Regions from separate parts of the Sphingomonas sp. SL1004 genome, predicted to be linked through region 1. Evidence: riboswitches for the same ligand, from Rfam matches in the RefSeq annotation. Region 1 holds a riboswitch; the other holds the start of a gene.
What was found. Region 1 has a riboswitch for thiamine pyrophosphate ahead of thiC (phosphomethylpyrimidine synthase ThiC). Riboswitches for the same ligand answer to the same signal wherever they lie in the genome.
Positions count from the first base shown of each region.

Region 2: linked by a shared signal. The riboswitch ahead of AC3D24_RS19380 (TonB-dependent receptor) and the one ahead of thiC (phosphomethylpyrimidine synthase ThiC) in region 1 are both predicted to bind thiamine pyrophosphate.

Region 1 covers NZ_JBYMUX010000001.1:2,844,576-2,853,691, forward strand. The annotation lists gene AC3D24_RS12840 (MBL fold metallo-hydrolase) at 1-725, opposite strand, end outside; gene AC3D24_RS12845 (DUF4337 domain-containing protein) at 859-1,434, shown strand; gene aguB (N-carbamoylputrescine amidase) at 1,563-2,411, opposite strand; gene ung (uracil-DNA glycosylase) at 2,609-3,307, shown strand; gene AC3D24_RS12860 (alkylphosphonate utilization protein) at 3,304-3,603, shown strand; gene AC3D24_RS12865 (hypothetical protein) at 3,688-4,230, opposite strand; gene thiC (phosphomethylpyrimidine synthase ThiC) at 4,235-6,166, opposite strand; TPP riboswitch at 6,207-6,316, opposite strand; gene AC3D24_RS12875 (outer membrane protein) at 6,713-7,594, opposite strand; gene AC3D24_RS12880 (ferritin-like domain-containing protein) at 7,673-8,728, opposite strand; gene AC3D24_RS12885 (ferritin-like domain-containing protein) at 8,790-9,116, opposite strand, start outside.
Region 2 covers NZ_JBYMUX010000001.1:4,190,682-4,199,797, forward strand. The annotation lists gene AC3D24_RS19345 (glycosyltransferase family 4 protein) at 1-665, opposite strand, end outside; gene AC3D24_RS19350 (SDR family NAD(P)-dependent oxidoreductase) at 791-1,576, opposite strand; gene AC3D24_RS19355 (zinc-dependent alcohol dehydrogenase) at 1,590-2,768, opposite strand; gene AC3D24_RS19360 (SRPBCC family protein) at 2,768-3,349, opposite strand; gene AC3D24_RS19365 (DUF4142 domain-containing protein) at 3,403-3,888, opposite strand; gene AC3D24_RS19370 (alpha/beta hydrolase) at 3,912-5,000, opposite strand; gene AC3D24_RS19375 (hypothetical protein) at 5,262-5,624, shown strand; TPP riboswitch at 5,693-5,802, shown strand; gene AC3D24_RS19380 (TonB-dependent receptor) at 5,913-8,159, shown strand; gene AC3D24_RS19385 (phosphotransferase enzyme family protein) at 8,221-9,116, shown strand, end outside.

The DNA of each region.
Region 1 (9,116 bases):
GCGAGCCGGACCGGTCCCGCCGCGCGCGCCTCGATCGCCCAGCGCATGTCGCCCGGCCCGGTGTCGCCCGCGAAATACAGATTGCCGCCGGGCAGCGTCACGGTGAAGCCCGCCCATAACGTCTTGTCGCGGTCGCCGGGATCGTATTCGCTCCAGTGATGCGCGCGGTCGACGATCACGTCGATGCCGGGGCGCAACGTCACGCGGCCGCCCCAGTCCCGAGCGACGGAGCGGATGCCGCTGCGCTTCAGGATCTGGTCGTTGCCTAAACCCGTGACGATCAGCGGCTTGTCGCGGTGCCAGAGCGTTCGCATCGCCCGCATGTCGAGATGGTCGCGGTGATCGTGGCTAAGCAGGATCAGGTCGATCTTCGGCAGATCCTTCAGTCGCACGCCGGGTTCGCGGACGCGCTTCACGCCAAGGAACTGGACCGGCGATGCGCGCTCTACCCAGAGCGGATCGGTCAGGATATTGAGCCCCTGCGTCTGCACCAGCACGGTCGAATGGCCGATCCAGGTGACGCGCATCGTCCGCCCCTCGACGCGGGCCGGCGGACGCGAAGGCGTGACGGGTACGTGCCGTGGCCAGCTGCGATAGGGCGGCTTTACGAGGTTGCGGAACAGCGCGACGGGACCCTGCTTCTGCTCGCCAACGCTACCCTGCACGCCGTCCGGGTTGAAGAAGCGCTGGCCGTCGAAATGATCGCTCGGTGCGACGCCCCTCATCGATGGCGTCGCGCAACCGGCGAGGAGCGCGAGGGCCAACACGGATGCGGAGCGGATGCGGGTCATAGGCGCTAAAAAATATGTCACTCGATCATCAACGTCCAGTCACGCGCAGGATGCGACAGCGGATCGCATGGACGAGGATTACGAAGTGCGAGGCTGGCATGAGCAACTGGCCGAGGAGCGCGCCGAACAGGGCTTCGCGCTGGATCAGCGGATCGCGTTGTTTACCGCCGTGTTGGCGACGCTGGCGGCGGTGACGAGCTTCCTGGGCGGGCATACGCAGAACGAGGCATTACTGCACAAGAACGAGGCGGTGCTGATCAAGGCACAAGCGTCGGATGCTTGGGGCTATTACCAGGCGGAAGACCTGAAGCGGCATCTGGCGGAGATGGAGGTCGATCTGGAACCGACGCGGCCGGACTCGAAGCGGGTTGCAGAGCACCGCGCTGACGTTGCGCGGTATCGGGCACGCGGTACCGAACTGCAGGCTCAGGCACAGGCGCTCGACCGGCAGTCGGCGGCGGCGAATGCGGAGTCGGACGAGGCGCTGCGGCCGCACACGATGCTGGCGCTGGCGGTGACCGCGTTGCAGGTGGCGATCGCGCTTGCCTCGATTACCGCGTTGACTGGGCGGCGCTGGCTGTTGTGGGTTGCGGGTGCCGCCGCACTCGCCGGGGTGGCGCTGGCGGGGTTTGCCTGGCTTTAATCCTCACCCGCTAGGGGGAGGTGTCGCCGAAGGTGACGGAGGGGGCGGATACGCAACCGATGTTGGCGCCGACCTCCCCCTCCGTCTGGCAAGTGCCAGCCACCTCCCCCTGGCGGGGGAGGATCGGGTCAGATGTCCTGGACCAGCCGGCCGTAGAGGTCCGGGCGGCGGTCGCGGAAGAAGCCGAACGCAGCGCGGTGGCGCTTGACGATGTCCAGGTCGATCGTCGCGGTAATCACGCCTTCGTCGTCGCGGCCTAGCTCCGCCAGGATGTCACCACGCTCGTCGGCGATGAAGCTGGTGCCGTAGAAGGTCTGGCCGTGCTCGACACCGACGCGGTTGGCGGCGACGATCGGCACGACGTTGCTGACCGCGTGGCCGACCATCGCGCGGCGCCACAGCCGTGCGGTGTCGAGCGAGGTGTCGTGCGGCTCGCTGCCGATCGCGGTCGGGTAGAACAGGATTTCCGCGCCCATCAACATCATCGCGCGCGCCGTCTCGGGATACCATTGGTCCCAGCAGACGCCGACGCCTAGCTTGCCGGCGGGGTGGGGCCAGACCTTGAAGCCGGTGTTGCCAGGGCGGAAGTAGAATTTTTCCTCATAGCCGGGGCCGTCGGGGATGTGGCTCTTGCGGTAGACGCCCTGCACGTTGCCGTCGGGGCCGATCATCGCGAGGCTGTTGTAATGATGCGGGCCGTCCGCCTCGAAGAAGCTGGTCGGAATGGTGACCTTGAGCGCCTCGGCGAGCGCCTGCATCGCGAGCACCGCCTTGTGTTCGCCGACCGGGGCGGCGTTGGCGAAGAGGCCCTCGTCCTCGACGCGGCAGAAATACTCGCCCTCGAACAGTTCGGGCGGCAGGATCACCTGCGCGCCCTTCGCAGCGGCCTCGTGGACGAGGCGCGACACGTTGGCGATGTTGCGGTCGATGTTGGGCGTGAAGCCCAGCTGCAGCGCGGCGACGGTGATCTCGGTCATGGCGGCGCATATAATGAGGGGGGACGCGATGTGCGAGCCTTTCGCTTCGCATCAAGACCCGCTCGGTCGCCGTTCCCCCGCGGAGGCGGGGGGCCAGGGTTACGGGCGTTGCCCTGCGAGATCCTGGGCCCCCGCCTCCGCGGCGGGACGAGTGGGACGATTGACACTCCCCTGCCCTGTCCGACATGCGACCGGAGATGATGACACCCAACCTCACCGAAAGCTGGCAAGCGCTGCGTGCAGAGTTCGAGGCGCCGTACATGCGGGCGCTCGATGCGTTTCTGGAGGCCGAACGGGCAACGGGGGCTCAAGTATTTCCCGACGATGCTAACCGGTTTCGGGCGCTGGAACTGACGCCTCTCGATCAGGTGCGCGTCGTGATCCTCGGGCAGGATCCGTACCACGGCGAGGGGCAGGCGCATGGGTTAAGCTTTTCGGTCCGCCAAGGCGTGCGGACGCCGCCTAGCCTGGTGAATATCTACAAGGAGCTGGAGGCGGATCTCGGCATTCCGCGGGCACGCCACGGCATGCTCGATCACTGGGCCGCGCAGGGCGTGCTGTTGCTCAACGCGGTGCTGAGCGTGCGGATGGGCGAAGCTGCGTCGCACCAGAAGCGCGGGTGGGAGCGATTCACCGATGCCGTCGTCGCGGCGGTGAATGCGCAGGACAAACCGGTCGTCTTCCTGCTGTGGGGGGCGTATGCGCAGAAGAAGGCGGCGTTCGTCGACGATATCGCGAAGGGCGGGCGGCATCTGGTGATCCAGTCCGCGCACCCGTCGCCGCTGGCCGCGCGGACCGGGTTCTTCGGATCGCGGCCGTTCAGCCGGGCCAATGAATTTCTCGAAACCCATGGGCGCGCGCCGATCGACTGGGCGCTGCCGGAGACCGACCGATGAGCGACGAATATGTGTACGACGAAGCGACCGGCGAGTGGGTTGCGGGCGGTGCGGCGATGGCTGTTGCGGCCGACGACAGTGCGGTCCTGGTACGGGATTCGGTCGGAAACGTGCTCGCGGATGGCGATCAGGTGACGCTGATCAAGGACCTGACCGTGAAGGGTGCGGGGCAGACCTTGAAGCGCGGCACGCTGATCAAGTCGATCCGGCTGACCGGTGACGCGCAGGAGATCGACTGTCGCTACGAGGGGATCAAGGGACTGGTGCTGCGGGCGGAGTTCGTCCGGAAGCGGTAAGGCGCGCGGCTAATCTTCGTACCGTTGGAGACTGTCAGTCCGGAGCAAGTCGCAATTTACCCGACGGAGGCGGCTTGCGCCGCGTTAGCTGAAGCTCGTCCTTGCGACCTGCCATGGCGTATATGGCGGAGGACTGGATCCGGTATTCGCGAAACAGCCGGTCGAGTTTCCGTGAATGCTGAGCGCCCAGTCGATCCGCGATCGCTGGGCAACGAACTGGACGTGCTTTTGCGCCGTTTCCTGAAAATGAGATTGCGCATTGCGGAGCAGTCTCAGCGCGTCGCGATGCTCGCCGAATTCCTCCATGAGCGGAGGTATGCGCAACGCGATGTCCGGAATATCGAGCGGCCTCGCTCTCAGCTCTTTCTCCAGAGGGAGGGCCTCCACACCCTCCATGACGACGTAGAGGCTCGATAGCCAGACCATCAGGAAGTATCGTCGCTCGATCACCTTGGCATGGGACAGGCCGGACGATGTGCCCGCCTTCCTGTCGAGCTTCATGAACTGCTCCAGCATATAATCTGCTGGCTCGAAATAATGCGCGACGAGCCTGAGTATCGGATCGTGGTTACGATGAGGCAGGCCGGCCCCACCGTTCTCTTCGATCCGGCGCCAAGCCTCGTCCATTAGTTCACTCCGCCGGCAAGTAGATTTCGCTGCCCTTCTCGCGGAACCGCTCGCTCATGTCGGCCATGCCTTTTTCGGCTTCGGCGTGAGTGCCCTTGGCGAAGATCGCTCGGTCGGTGTCGGTCTGGTCGACGTCTGCCGCGAGGAACGTGTCCGCTGGCGCGTTCTGCTTCGCCGCGAAGTCTCGCACCTCTTGCGTGATCTTCATCGAGCAGAATTTTGGGCCGCACATCGAGCAGAAGTGGGCGGTCTTGGCGCCTTCTGCCGGCAATGTCTGGTCGTGGTATTGCTCGGCGGTGTTGGGGTCGAGGGAGAGGTTGAACTGGTCTCTCCAGCGGAATTCGAAGCGGGCGCGGGACAGGGCGTCGTCGCGCATCTGGGCGGCGGGATGGCCTTTGGCGAGGTCGGCGGCGTGGGCGGCTAGTTTGTAGGTTATGACCCCGACTTTTACGTCGTCGCGGTCGGGGAGGCCGAGATGCTCCTTCGGCGTGACGTAGCAGAGCATCGCGGTGCCGTACCAGCCGATCATTGCGGCGCCGATACCACTCGTAATGTGGTCGTAGCCGGGGGCTATGTCCGTGGTGAGCGGCCCTAGCGTGTAGAAGGGCGCTTCGCCGCAAACTTCGAGTTGCTTGTCCATGTTCTCCTTGATCTTGTGCATCGGCACGTGGCCGGGGCCTTCGATCATGACCTGGACGTCGCTCTTCCATGCTCGGTGCGTAAGTTCGCCGAGCGTGTAGAGTTCGCTGAACTGCGCTTCGTCGTTGGCGTCGGCGATGCTGCCGGGGCGCAGGCCGTCGCCGAGGCTGTAGGCGATGTCGTAGGCCTTCATGATCTCGGTGATCTCGTCGAAGCGCTCGTAGAGGAAGCTCTCCTTGTGGTGGCTGAGGCACCATTTCGCCATGATCGAGCCGCCGCGCGAGACGATGCCGGTGACGCGCTTCGCGGTCATCGGGATGTAGGCGAGGCGCACGCCGGCGTGGATCGTGAAGTAATCGACGCCCTGCTCGGCCTGCTCGATGAGGGTGTCGCGGAAAATCTCCCAGGTGAGGTCCTCGGCGACGCCGCCGACCTTTTCGAGCGCCTGGTAGATCGGGACGGTGCCGATCGGGACCGGCGAGTTGCGGAGGATCCATTCGCGGGTGTCGTGGATGTTGCGGCCGGTGCTGAGGTCCATCACCGTGTCCGCGCCCCAGCGGATCGACCAGACGAGCTTGTCGACTTCGGCGGCGACGTTGCTGGCGACCGCGGAGTTGCCGATGTTGGCGTTGATCTTGACGAGGAAGTTGCGGCCGATCGCCATCGGTTCGGATTCGGGGTGGTTGATGTTGTTGGGGATGATCGCGCGGCCGCGGGCGATCTCGTCGCGGACGAATTCGGGGGTTACGAAATCGGGGATCTGTGCGCCGAAGGATTCGCCGTCTCGCTTGTAGTCTTTCAGCATGGCGCGGCCGAGGTTTTCTCGGGTGGCGACGTATTCCATTTCGGGGGTGATGATGCCTCGGCGGGCGTAGTGCATCTGGCTGACGTTGGCGCCGGCGCGCGCGCGAAGGGGGCGCTTGATGGTGGCGGGGAACTGGGGGACGCCGCCCGAGCGATCGGGGCCTAGCTGGCCGTTGTCTTCGGGGCGGAGTTCTCGGGCTTCGTAGGATTCCACGTCGCCTCTGGCTTCGATCCAGGCGCGGCGGAGTTGGGGGAGGCCGGCGTTGATGTCGATTGTCGCGCGGGGGTCCGTGTAGGGGCCGCTGGTGTCGTAGATGCGTAGCGGGGGTTCGCTGCAGGATGGGTCTAGGACGATCTCGCGCATGGCTACGCGGACGTCTGGGCTGGTCGGGACCGCGACGTGGATTTTGCGCGAGCCTCGGATCGGGCCGGTGGTTACGCCGATGTCTGCGGTTGCTGCGGGCTTTTCGGTGCGTGCTTCGTAATCGGCCATGCGCTTGCTCCTACGGGTCTCGGAGCAAAGGTTTACGGTTCTGTGGCGACCGCTCCCTCCCTCCGCCGGTATCAACCGGATCAGGTTCAGCGGGTCGAAGGCTCCTGCCTTCCTCTCAAGCGCGGATAAGCGCTCCCCCGGGGTGGGGTGAGCATAGGGGGCTGGGGGTGGGGTGCAATGGGAAAAGCGGGTTGGCGGTGCGGGGTGTGCGAGGCTCAGTGATTATTGCACGCTCGATAATGCTCCACCCCGGCGAAGGCCGGGGCCCAATTGGGGGACGGCGATAACGACGCGATGTGCTTCGTTATATCCGCCTTGCCAATTGGGCCCCGGCCTTCGCCGGGGTGGTGGTAGTGGGGGGCGGGTTTTTGATGGTGAGCGCACGCTTGCTGAAACGGAAAAGGCCGCTGCCCGGGTTGGGGCAACGGCCTTTTCCTTACTCCGCGCGCCGTCAGTCGTTAGCTAAGCTACGCCTTGTGGCGTGCTTTGCTGCGCTGGCCGGGCTGGGGCGAGTCCTGCGCCAAGTTGGTGCAGGCCGCCCGGCGCCTAGAACCTGAAGCTCACCGTGCCACGCAGGCTGTGCCAACGGAAATATTCGTCGCTGCGGCGGAAGGTGGTGCCGGTGGTATTGGGGGCGATCAGGAAGGGGTTGTTGGCGAGCAACACCGGGCTGCCGGCAAGCGCGGTGCCGGCCGTTACCTGGACGCGGGCGTCGTTGTCCTGATACTGGTGGTACATGTATTCCATGCCGATCGAGATGTTCTTGGTCAGCTTCTGCTCGATGCCGCCGCCGCCGAGAATGCCCCACTGGTTCTTCGAACCGGTCGCCGCGAACGCGTTGGCGGTGTTGGTGGTGAAGAACAGATTGTCGATCTTGGCATAGCCCGCGCCGAACGTGCCGTAGAACAGCGTGGTGTTGATGGCATAGCCCGCGCGACCGCGGACCGAGGCTTCCCAGTCGACCTTGCGCGACATGGTGTAGCTGGCGGGCGTGGTCGAGAAACCGGAGGTGCTGTCGGTGATGTCGGTCTTGCCGAATTCGCCGACGACGCCGACGACGATGTTGCCGCGCTGTGCGTCGAAGCCGGCACGACCGTAATAGGCCCAGCCGTCATCGTCGTTGCGGCAACCATAGGCCGCCGCACCGGTGCGCGCGGAGCCGTTGCAGAAGCCCGGCGAGAAGGCGTTGGCGCCGGTGATGGTGTTGACGTTCTCGTTGAAATTGCCGTCGCCGTTGCGATCGAACAGGATCGACGAGCCGACGTCGTTCTTCTGGACGTCATACCCGCCGGCCGCGCCGACATAGACGCCCGAGAACGGACGGTCCGCGGTAGTTTCCTGCGAGAACAATTGCGCCTGGGCCGGAACGGCAAAAAGGCCCGCGACGGTAAGGCCGGCGAGCGTCGTGAGCTTCGTAAGGTGCTTCATGGTCGTTCCCCAAACAAGGATCGCGGCGCTCCTGAATGCGCCGCGATCCGAGGTTTCTGATTTAGTCGGTGGCTGCGATCACGCGTTGGCGCCGCTGGTCCGCAGTGAATCGAGGCGGTTGTTCGTCCCGTTGGGGAAGAAGCCGCCGCCGATCCGTGCCGTGGGCGTCAGGTAGACGATGTTGTGCACCTGAGCGACCGAGCGGCTGTACGCCAGGCCGTTGGCATCGGTCGGCACGATGTTCGAGATCGTCGGATCCGAACCGGTGATGCCCTGATCGTCGTCGCCGATCACGCCCGTCGTCGCGTTGGTGACGGTGCCGTCGAGGCTGTCGCGTGCGTCGCTGATCTGGTTGGCGGCGGTAATCAGCGACGGGATCGGGTTCGGCGTCTGCAGACCCTTGCGGTACAGGATCGTACGGATCAGCCCTGCATGATACGCCTCTGCCGCGAGGATGCCGGCGGCCGCCTCGAGATAGGTCTTGTTGGCGATCAGCGGTGCGGCACCCTTGTAGGCCGAAACGCCGACGTCCTCGAAGATGTACGCGCCGAGCAGGAAGCTGTTGTCGTCGGCATAGGGGTTGAACACGCCCGTCGCACCGATGACGCCGGCCGCACGGGCGGCTGCCGTGAACGCGCCCGGCGCGGCTGCCGTGCCGACCGAGATATCGATCGCGGGCTGGGCGACGGCGGCAGTGCCGAGAGCCGAGCGCAGGAAGGCGACGTGTGCGACTTCGTCGATCGCGATTTCGCGCGCATACTCACGGACGACGGCGTCCTGGAACGGCACCTGTGCGCCGCCGGTGACGGCGCCCTGCGTACCGATGCCGGTCAACAGGCTGGCGTTCAGGCCGACGCCGAATGCCGCGAACGCGTAGAACTGCGCTTCGAGATATTCGAGGTTCAGTGCGACGTTGAGCACGTCGGCATCGTTGAGTGCGGCTGCCGGGGTCGGCGTGGGCGTCGGCGTCGGCGCAGGCGCGAGATCGGAATCGTCATTGCCGCAAGCCGAAAGCAGGCTTGCACCACCGATGGCGAGGGCCGAACCGCCGGCGAAGCGGAGGAAGCCGCGGCGTTCGTTACGGCGGGCGGCGATCGCGTCGAATATCTCGAGCTTGGTATTGAGATCGGTCATTGGGTTAATCCCCTGAATAGCGAAGAAGAGCGTTTGGCGAGGCTGCGATCAGACGGATCGATCAGGCTGCCGCGATGCTCGTCTTGATGTTGCCGTTCATGCCGTTCGGGTAAAACCCGCCGGCAGATGCCGCACCGCTGTTGAGATAGACGATGTTGAGCACCTGGCTCGTCGAGCGGCTGTAGGCGACGCCGTTGCTGTCGAGCGGGACGATGTTCGACACGGTCACCGCGGCCTGCGTGGTGGCGAGGTTGATCGGCGTCGCGCTGTACGACGAGATGCCCTGATCGATATCGTTGGTGCCGAAGATCGTCGTGTTGGCGCCGCCGCCGTCGAGGCTGTCGCGGGCCTTCGAAATAGCATCTGCGGACGTCCGCAGCGACGGGGT
Region 2 (9,116 bases), 1.3 Mb from region 1:
AGGATGTCGTGGCGCTTATACGGTTGCGCGGCGGCGACGTAGATCAGGTCGACGTCCTTGGCCGTGCCGAGCGGACGGAACTGATCGATCGCGGCGAACTCGGGCCCGACCGGCAGAATGGTGGTGCGCATGCCGGGGTGGCGCGCTTCCACCTCGTCCGACTGCCACTGCGCACCCGTGATGACGAGGTCGAAATGCGCGCTGACCTCGGGCGGCACGCGCAGTGCGGGAGCGTCGATCGAATTGTAGAGAATGATGCTGCCGGCGCACGCGTCGAGCAATTCGGGTGCGACGCCCAGGCCCAGCACGATCAAGATATGCGGTGCCCCGAATGTTTTAACGAACCCGATCATCTCGGACGACGCGAACGGCGCGGTTTCTTCGTCCAGGCGGAACGCGCGCCGTGCCAATGCTGCAGTGTCACGGCGAAACGGCGGCTCGCCTGCGCCGCGCCAATAATGCCAGATTTCGGCCTGATCGACGATTCCGGCCGCGATCAGCGCGAGCGGCAGGCGTTCCAGATAACCACCCGTAACGTCGACATTCGCGGTACCGTCGCCCGTCCATGGCCGAGACGATGGATCCGTCGCATGCGCTGGAAGTGCGGCCCGATCATCGTCAGACGCACGGTCTCGATGCGAACCCTCGACCCAATCGCTGATCACGACCACCGATCTTTGGTCCGTCAGTCGCACTGCCATCGTCGTTCCTCATCCTGGGCCCGGCCCGAACCCACGATGCCCCACCCAAAATCGGGCGGGGCATCGTGCGTGTTCAAGCTCGGGGCGCATCAGTCCTTGGCGCTGCCGGGCTCTGCCATCTTGCGATGCTGCTCGGCGAGGACCGAGCCGGGAATGACGTTGGCGAGCACACCCTGGACCTTGGTCTTCCAACCCGAAAAGATCGACGCCTTGCCGCCCATCAGCGCGTCCCAGCCGTCCTTGGCGACATCGGCGGGATCGCTCTTGTTCGGATCGGTGCCAACGTCGGTATCGTTCATACCGGCGCGATCGAAGAATTCGGTATCGACGGGCCCCGGCATCAGCGTCGTCAACGTGACTCCGTCGGCGTCCTTGATCTCGTTGCGCAGTGCCTCGGTGAAGCTGTCGATGAACGCCTTGGAGCCATTATACACCGCCTGGAACGCGCCGGGGATGTAGCCCGCGACCGAGCCGACCACGAGCACTTTGCCGTCGTTGCGCGCGACCATCGCTGGCAGCACCTTCTGGATCAGGTACAATGTGCCGGTGATGTTGGTGTCGACCACCAGCCGCCAGTCGTCGACCTTCTGGTCGAGGAAGCCATGACCCAGACCGTGGCCGGCATTGGCGCACAGGACATCGACCTTGCGGCCGTTGGTAGCGGCGAGCAATGCGTCCACACCCTCGATCGTCGAAAGATCCGCCTCGACCGCGGTCACATCGGTGCCGAACTGCTTGAAGTCGGCGGCGGCGGACTGGATCAGCGCTTCGTTGGCGACGACGAGGATGTCGTAACCATCCTTCGCAGCAAGCGTGGCGAGTTCGAAGCCGATGCCCGTCGAGGCGCCGGTAATGATTGCGAATTTATCGGCCATGTCTAAGATCCTCTCAATTGAACCCAGGTTTCAGGACGACCTTGGTCACTTCGTTCTGGTTGTTCTTGAACATGTCATAGCCCTTGGGGGCGTCCTCCAGGTCCATCCGGTGCGAGATCAGGAAGGTGGTGTCGATCTTGCCCTCCAGAATCGCGTTGAGCAGCGCGGGCATGTAATGTTGGACGTGCGTCTGGCCGGTTTTGAGCGTAAGCCCCTTCTCCATGAAGGCGCCGAGCGGGAACTTGTCGATGAACCCGCCATACACCGCCGGCATCGACACCCGCCCGCCCTTGCGGCACGCCAAGATCGCCTGGCGGATCGAATGCGCGCGATCGGTGCCGAGGAAGGTCGACGCCTTGATCTGGTCGATGACGTTGTCGACGAAGAAGCCGTGCGCTTCCAGCCCGACGCTGTCGATCACCGCGTCGGGACCGATCCCGCCGGTCATTACCATCAGCGCCTCGTAGACCGCCGATTGCTCGAAGTTGATCGTCTCCGCGCCGAACTTTTTGGCGAGTTCGAGGCGGTGCGGGAAATGATCGATCGCAATGACGCGCTCGGCACCCATCAGGAACGCCGACTGTACCGCGAACAGCCCGACAGGGCCGCAACCCCAGACTGCAACGGTGTCACCGGGCTCGATCTGCGCATTCTCCGCCGCCATCCATCCGGTCGGCAGGATGTCGGAGAGGAACAGCACCTTTTCGTCCTCGACACCGTCAGGGATCACGATCGGGCCGACGTCGCTGAACGGCACGCGGACATATTCCGCCTGGCCGCCGGCATAACCGCCGGTCATGTGGCTATAGCCGAACAGGCCCGACATGGGCTGGCCGTACAACTCCTGTGCGATGTCCTGGTTGTCGGCGGGAAGGCCGTTGTCGCACGCCGAATACTGGTGCTTGCCGCAATGATAGCAGCTGCCGCACGAGATCGTGAACGGGACGACGACCTTCTGCCCCTTCTTCAAGGTCGATTTCGCGCCGACCTCGACCACTTCGCCCATGAACTCGTGGCCGAGGATGTCGCCCGCCTGCATCGTCGGGATGTAACCGTCGTACAAATGCAGGTCGGAGCCGCAGATCGCCGTCGCGGTGACCTTAATGATGCAGTCGCGTTGATTGACGATTTCGGGGTCGTCGACGGTATCGACACGAACGTCGTGCTTACCGTGCCATGCCAAAGCGCGCATCAGGCCATCTCCTCTTCGCGTTGTTTGCGGTTCATCGCCGCGGTTGCGATCTCGCCGGTTTCCATCAATTGCTTGAAGCGGCGCAGGTCGCGGCGCGCCTGGATCGCAGGTTCGCGCTGAAACATCTTGGCGATCAGTTTGCCGACGATACCGGCGGGCGGATCATAGGCGATCGTCGCGGTGACGACCGTGCCGCGGGCGCCCGCATCGCGGAACTCGACACGGCCGCTGTTGGCGACGTCGGCACCCGGCTCGGACGTCCAGGCGATGACGCTGTCCTGCGCCTCCTCGGTGACGACCGCATCCCATTCGACGGTCTTGCCCGCCGGGGCCTTCACCACCCAGTGCGACCGCGTGTCGCTGAGAATGTCGATCCGTTCGACGTTCTCCATGAACGTCGGCAGATTGGCAAAATCGCGGAAATACGCGAACACTTCGCCGACCGGCCGATTGATTGTCACGGCCCGCGCGACGAACGTGCCGCCCTTCTCATCGGGGATTGCAGACTCCGCCAGGGCATCGCCCTTTTTCCACGTCGTCGGTGGGGCATCGTCGTTATGAGCGGTTCTATCGTCCGTCATGTCGGTTCATCCTGTCCTGTGATGGGGCGGTGTTCGAGGGCTGGCCGGGCGGGTTACATTGTCTTCAGCATCATGATGTGATGCTCGACGACCGGCACGATCCCGGCAGCCGCGGTCTTCAGCGCGGGCGCGGTGCCTTCCGTTGCATAGGCCTTCTGCACGGCGAGAGCCTGGCCATGCGACGCCTTCTGCTGTGCGATATAGGCGGCATCGCGCGCTGTGCCGTTCTCGGCGCGCAGTTCGGTCACCAGCTCCTGCTGCAGCGGCGTGAGCTTCGGCGGTGTCACCTTGACGCGCGACTTCATCGCCGCCGCCTTCACGTCGGCGGTACTCTTGGTGTGCTGCGTCACCATCGTCTGCGCGAAATCGCGCAACGCTGGGTTCTGCGTCGTCTCGAGCACGACCTTGCTCGACGTGATCTCGTACAGATCGCTCGCGCCTGCAGTCATGACGTATTCGCTCGGGGTCATCACCTGCGCCATCGCGGGGGTCGCCAGGAGTGCTGCACCGAATGCAGCGGATATCAGCAAAGTCTTCATGGGGATTGTCCTCTCAGGATCGATCAGTTGCGGATGCCGAAGGCGGCCTTCAGGCGGACGATCGCGTATTGGTTCGCATCATAGGCACCGCGTACGACGGCCCCCATTCCGAACATCTCGTGCGTGACGCCGGGGAAGGTGCGCTGCTCGACCTTGTCGCCGGCCGACTTCATCGCCGCCGCCAGCGTTTCGCCGTCCGAGCGCAGCGGGTCGATCTGCGCGTTGACGATCGTCGTCGGCGGCAGGCCACGCAGGTTCGCACCGACAAGGTTCAGGCGCGGGTCCTGCATGTCGGCCATCGACGACGTATAGTAGTTGCCGAACCACTTGAGCATTGCCGTATTGAGCGGCTTGGCGTCGGCCGAATCTTTGCGCGACGGAAGATCCATGCTGCTGTTGGCGATCGGATAGACCGACAGGATGTGGACCGGCTTCGTCAGATTGTTGTCGCGTGCATAAATTGCGGTCGCGACCGCGAGATTGCCGCCTGCGCTTTCGCCGGCGAGCGCGATCCTAGTCGTGTCGCCACCCCAGGACTGTGCGTTTTGGATCACCCAGGCATAGGCGGCGAAGGCGTCGTCATGCTGTGCCGGGAACTTGAATTCCGGCGCATGCCGATACTCGACCGACACGACGATCGCGTTCAGTTGCTTCGACAAAAGGCGGGGTGCGGAGTCATACGTGTTGACGTCGGCGATCACCCAGCCGCCGCCGTGATAATAGACGATGACCGGCATCGGTGCGCCGGTTGCCGCGACGGGCTTGTAGATGCGGGCGAACTGCATCGGATCGCTGCCATAGGGCAGGTCCTGCGTCGTCACTGCCGGATCGGGCGCGGTCGACAGACCCTTTTGACGCATCACCGCGCGCGCTGCATCTGCAGCCGACGGCTGGATCCGTGCCTTGACCGGGGTCAGCGTCTCGATCGGCTTGGCACCCAGTATCGGGAGCTGGTTGAGCACCGCCTGCATGTCCGGCGCTGCGGCAGCAGGTTGCGTTGCGATATGCTGCAAAACCGGTGGCGGCGGTGCGTTTGTCGACGTGGTGGACTGCGCGATCGTGGCACCCGAGGTCCCGATCAACGCTGCTGCAACAAGAAGTTTCATCGTCATTGTGGTTAACGCCCTGTATCTGCCCCGCGTACCAAGCTTCGCAGGGGGCAGATCGTTCCGATTTTTCCCTGCAGATATGGCCGAACTAACCCAGATTAATCAGAAACTTCCGCTGCCTGCCCCGGTGTCTGCCCCGGTGGCTCTCCGCACTGGCCAGCATATCGGGTCAGGACCAAAGTGATTGACGATGCGCGGTTCGGTATCGACAGCACGATCGGCGTGCCGCGTTCGAATTGATGAGCGCGAACTGGAGTCGAGAACGTGGCAGACGAGGTTTCGAAGGCGTGGAGCGGTGCGACCGTCCGTATCTGGCTGGCGAGTCGGGCTGAGGCGGCGCGTGCCGATCAGGTCGTCGCGGAGAAGGGCGGCCGCGACCGGCAGGACGATTGCGACAAGGCGACCGCGGAGGAAATGGTCTGTTCGCTGATGAACCGGAATGCGGTGATCGAGACGCAGGACGCGTTCGCCAAGGGGCTGGCAACGCTGCTGGATCGCGACGAGTATGTCTGGAGCGGCGTATACAACGACACGCGCTTCGACCGGCACGTGCGATCCTACATCAAGAAACTGGTGAAGATGGCGAAGACCAATACCGGCTTCGAGAACATCACCCATTATCAGTAAGCCGTTCGCTTCGTCGCGGCGATGGTACGACGATAGCACTTTCCACACACCCTGGGACCGCCTAAGCGGCGCCATCCCCGGGGGGCCGCTCATGCGCGGCTGAGAGGTGGGCAGCAGCCCATGACCCGCTGAACCTGATCCGGCTGATACCGGCGTAGGGAGGGTCTGCGGCTGGCCCGTCGTCCCTCCGATTGGAGTGGACATGAGCGTTTTCGACACTGGTTTTCCGTTTTGACCCGCATCGTACGAGCGGCTTCGCAGCGCCGCGTGAGGTGGCTCGCCGTGGCCTTGTCCACGACGATCGTCGCGACGTCAGCGTCGGCGCAGGTGGCATCCGATACGGCTGAAATCCGGGTCGTCGGCAAGCCCGATCCTGCCGGCCTTCTGCCCGATCAAAGCGCGCCGAAAGCGCAGAGCGCGATCTCGTCGGACTTCATCGTGAAACAGGCGCCGACGCTCAACGCGTTCCAGCTGGTGACGTTGCTGCCCGGCGCGAACGTAGCGTCGAGCGATCCATACGGCCTGTCGACGAGTTCTAGCCTGACGTTGCGCGGTCTCGGCCAGGACGAGATCGGCGTGCTGATGGAAGGCGCGCCGCAGAACGACATCGGCTATTATTATGCATACCCGTCACAGTTCGCCGACCCCGAGAATCTGCGGCGGATCACGCTCGCGCAAGGTTCTGCCGATATCGGTTCGCCGACCGTGGGTGGGGCTGGCGGGCTGTTGTCGCTGGCGCTCGACGATCCCAAGACGCATCCGGCCGGGGTCGTCGACCTGTCGCTCGGCAGCTACGCGGCGCGGCGCGGCTTCGTGCGGATCGATAGCGGGACGATCGGTCAGACCGGGCTGAAGGCGTTCCTGTCCTATTCGAACACGCGTGCCGACAATTGGCGCGGCGCGGGCCACGACACCCGCCAGCACATCGACGCCAAGCTGCTGAACGAATGGGGCAACGGCAACCGCGCCAGCCTTGCGCTGTCGTACAATGATGCGAATTCGTCGAGCTATCCGAGCCCGACGCTGGCCGAATGGAACGCGCAAGGTCGCGGGTTCAATTACGACAAGCGGTATAGCGAGGGGAACACCAACTACTGGCGGCTGTACCGCGCGCCGTTCCGCAATCTCTACGGGTCAGCACCGGTGCATCTTGTGCTGAGCGACCGGCTTGCGCTCGACAGCACGAGCTATCTCCAGTTCGGATATGGCAATTCGCCTTACGGGACGCAGCTGACCACGACCGGCAATTATCTCGGCACCGAAGAATTGGCCCAGCCGATCGCGCTGCCGGGTGCTGTAGATGGCTTGGCGACGGTGCTCGGCAATTATACCGGCGATCAGATGCGGACCGGCAACGTGAGCAAGCTGACCCTGAAGGCGGGGGTGCATACGATCACGGCCGGGCTCTGGTTCGACTACGGCACCGACCGCGTCACGCAGTCGTACACGAGCGTCGACGCGGACGGACAGCCGTTCGATCGCTGGGGCTACCGCGCCAAGGCGATCCGCACCGCCGACGGGCGCCTGCTCGCCTATGAGAACCAGCGCACGGTTACGGTGACGAAGAGCTTTTTCGTCGCCGACAGCATACTCGTCGCGCCGCGGCTGACGGTCGATGTCGGGTTCAAGGGCGTCGACTTGCTACGCAACGGCCGCAATTACCTGCCGGGGCCGCAGGACACGGTGCGCAAGGACAGTTTCGCAGCGCTGCCGCGCGCCGCGGTGCATTACCGGATCGACGATCGGCAACAGGTTTTCGCCAATATTACGACCAATTTCCGCACGCCGAACGAGTTCACGCTCTACAACAGCTATTATGGCGGCGAGGTGGTCACGCAGGGCACCAACGCGCTCAAGAACGAATATTCGGTGTCGCAGGAACTGGGCTATCGCTTCATCGGCGAGCAGCTTTCGGCATCGGTTACCGGCTTCCACTACACGTTCCGCAACCGGCAGCTGGCGACCGTGATCGACCAGGGCGGCGCGCAGGTGAACGCGACGCTCAATGCCGGCGGGCAGACCTCGTACGGCGTCGATGCCGAGATCGACTACCGTCCGATCGCCGGTGTCAGCCTGTATCTGTCGGGCGAGTATCTGCATGCGCGGATCGACGACGACCTGCCGGTCGGCGGGGACTTCCTACCGACCAGGGGCAAGCATGCGGTATCCAGCCCGACCGTGCAGTTCGGCGCGGGCGGCACGTATGACGATGGGCGCTTTTTCGGCAGCGTCGCGTCGAAATATCTTGGCCGGCAATATGCGACGTTCATGAACGACGAGCGGATCAAGGGCTATGCGACGTTGGACCTGTCGGTCGGTATGCACCTCGCGGAATGGCTCGACGGCAAGCGCACCGATTTGCGGATCAATGCAATCAACGTCACCGACCCGCATGTCCTGGCCGGCGTGCAGGCGGTCAGCACCAACGCGCAAGATACGGTCGGCCGCGGCGGCACCGTCATCGCTGGCGCGCCGCCGGCCTATTATATCGGCAGCGGGGCGGCGGTGATGGCGACGGTCTCGCGGGCGTTCTGAGGTGAACGCCGTGTCCGCACCCGCACCTGCACCCGCGCCCGCCGATCATCTGGTCCACGGCATGGGCACCGAGATGGAGCCGCCGACCTGGCCCGCGATCACCGCGGAGGACGCCGTGGACACGCTCGCGCGTTTTCCGGCGGCGGGACGGATGACGGCGCTGCATTGGCATTCCCCGCGGCCGTTCTCCGCGGCGGCCTTGGTCCATACGACGCGTGGCGCGCTGTTGCTGAAGCGGCACCATCGCCGCCTTCGATCGATCGAGGGGCTGGCCGAAGAGCATGCGTTCATCGCGCATCTGGCGAATGCAGGCGTGTCGGTGCCGGAAATCCTGGCGACGGCGGACGGTGGCAGCGCGGTCGCGATCGGCGCATGGACGTACGAACTGCACCGCGCGGCGCCGGGGGCGGACCTGTACCGCGACCGGCTGTCGTGGACCCCGTTCCTGTCGCACACGCAGGCGCATGCCGCCGGCGTGGCGCTGGCTCGGTTGCACAGTGCGGCGCGCAGTTTCGCAGGCCCCGCGCGTCTGCAGCAACCTCTGGTCGCCAGTTTCACGATCCTGCCCGCGGCCGATCCGATGGCAGCAGCTGAGGCCTATGTCGCCGCACGTCCGGCGTTGGCGCGGTTCCTGGCCACGCGACCCTGGCGGCAGGAGCTCGCGCGCCTGTTCGGTGCGCTGGGCGAAGGCCTGCCCGCGCTGCTGGCCGACCAGCCGCGCGTGTGGACGCATAACGACTGGCATCCGTCCAACCTGCTCTGGGCGGACGACGGCACGGTGCGGACGGTGTTCGATTTCGGATTGGCCGATCGCACCTGCGCGGTCCACGATATCGCCACCGCCATCGAGCGGACCGCAGTGCGGTGGCTTGATCTGGGGCTCGATCTGGGGCCCAATGTGGCGCTCGACCTGGGGCAGGGGGCGGACGATATCGGCGATCCCGACGCGGCGCTCGC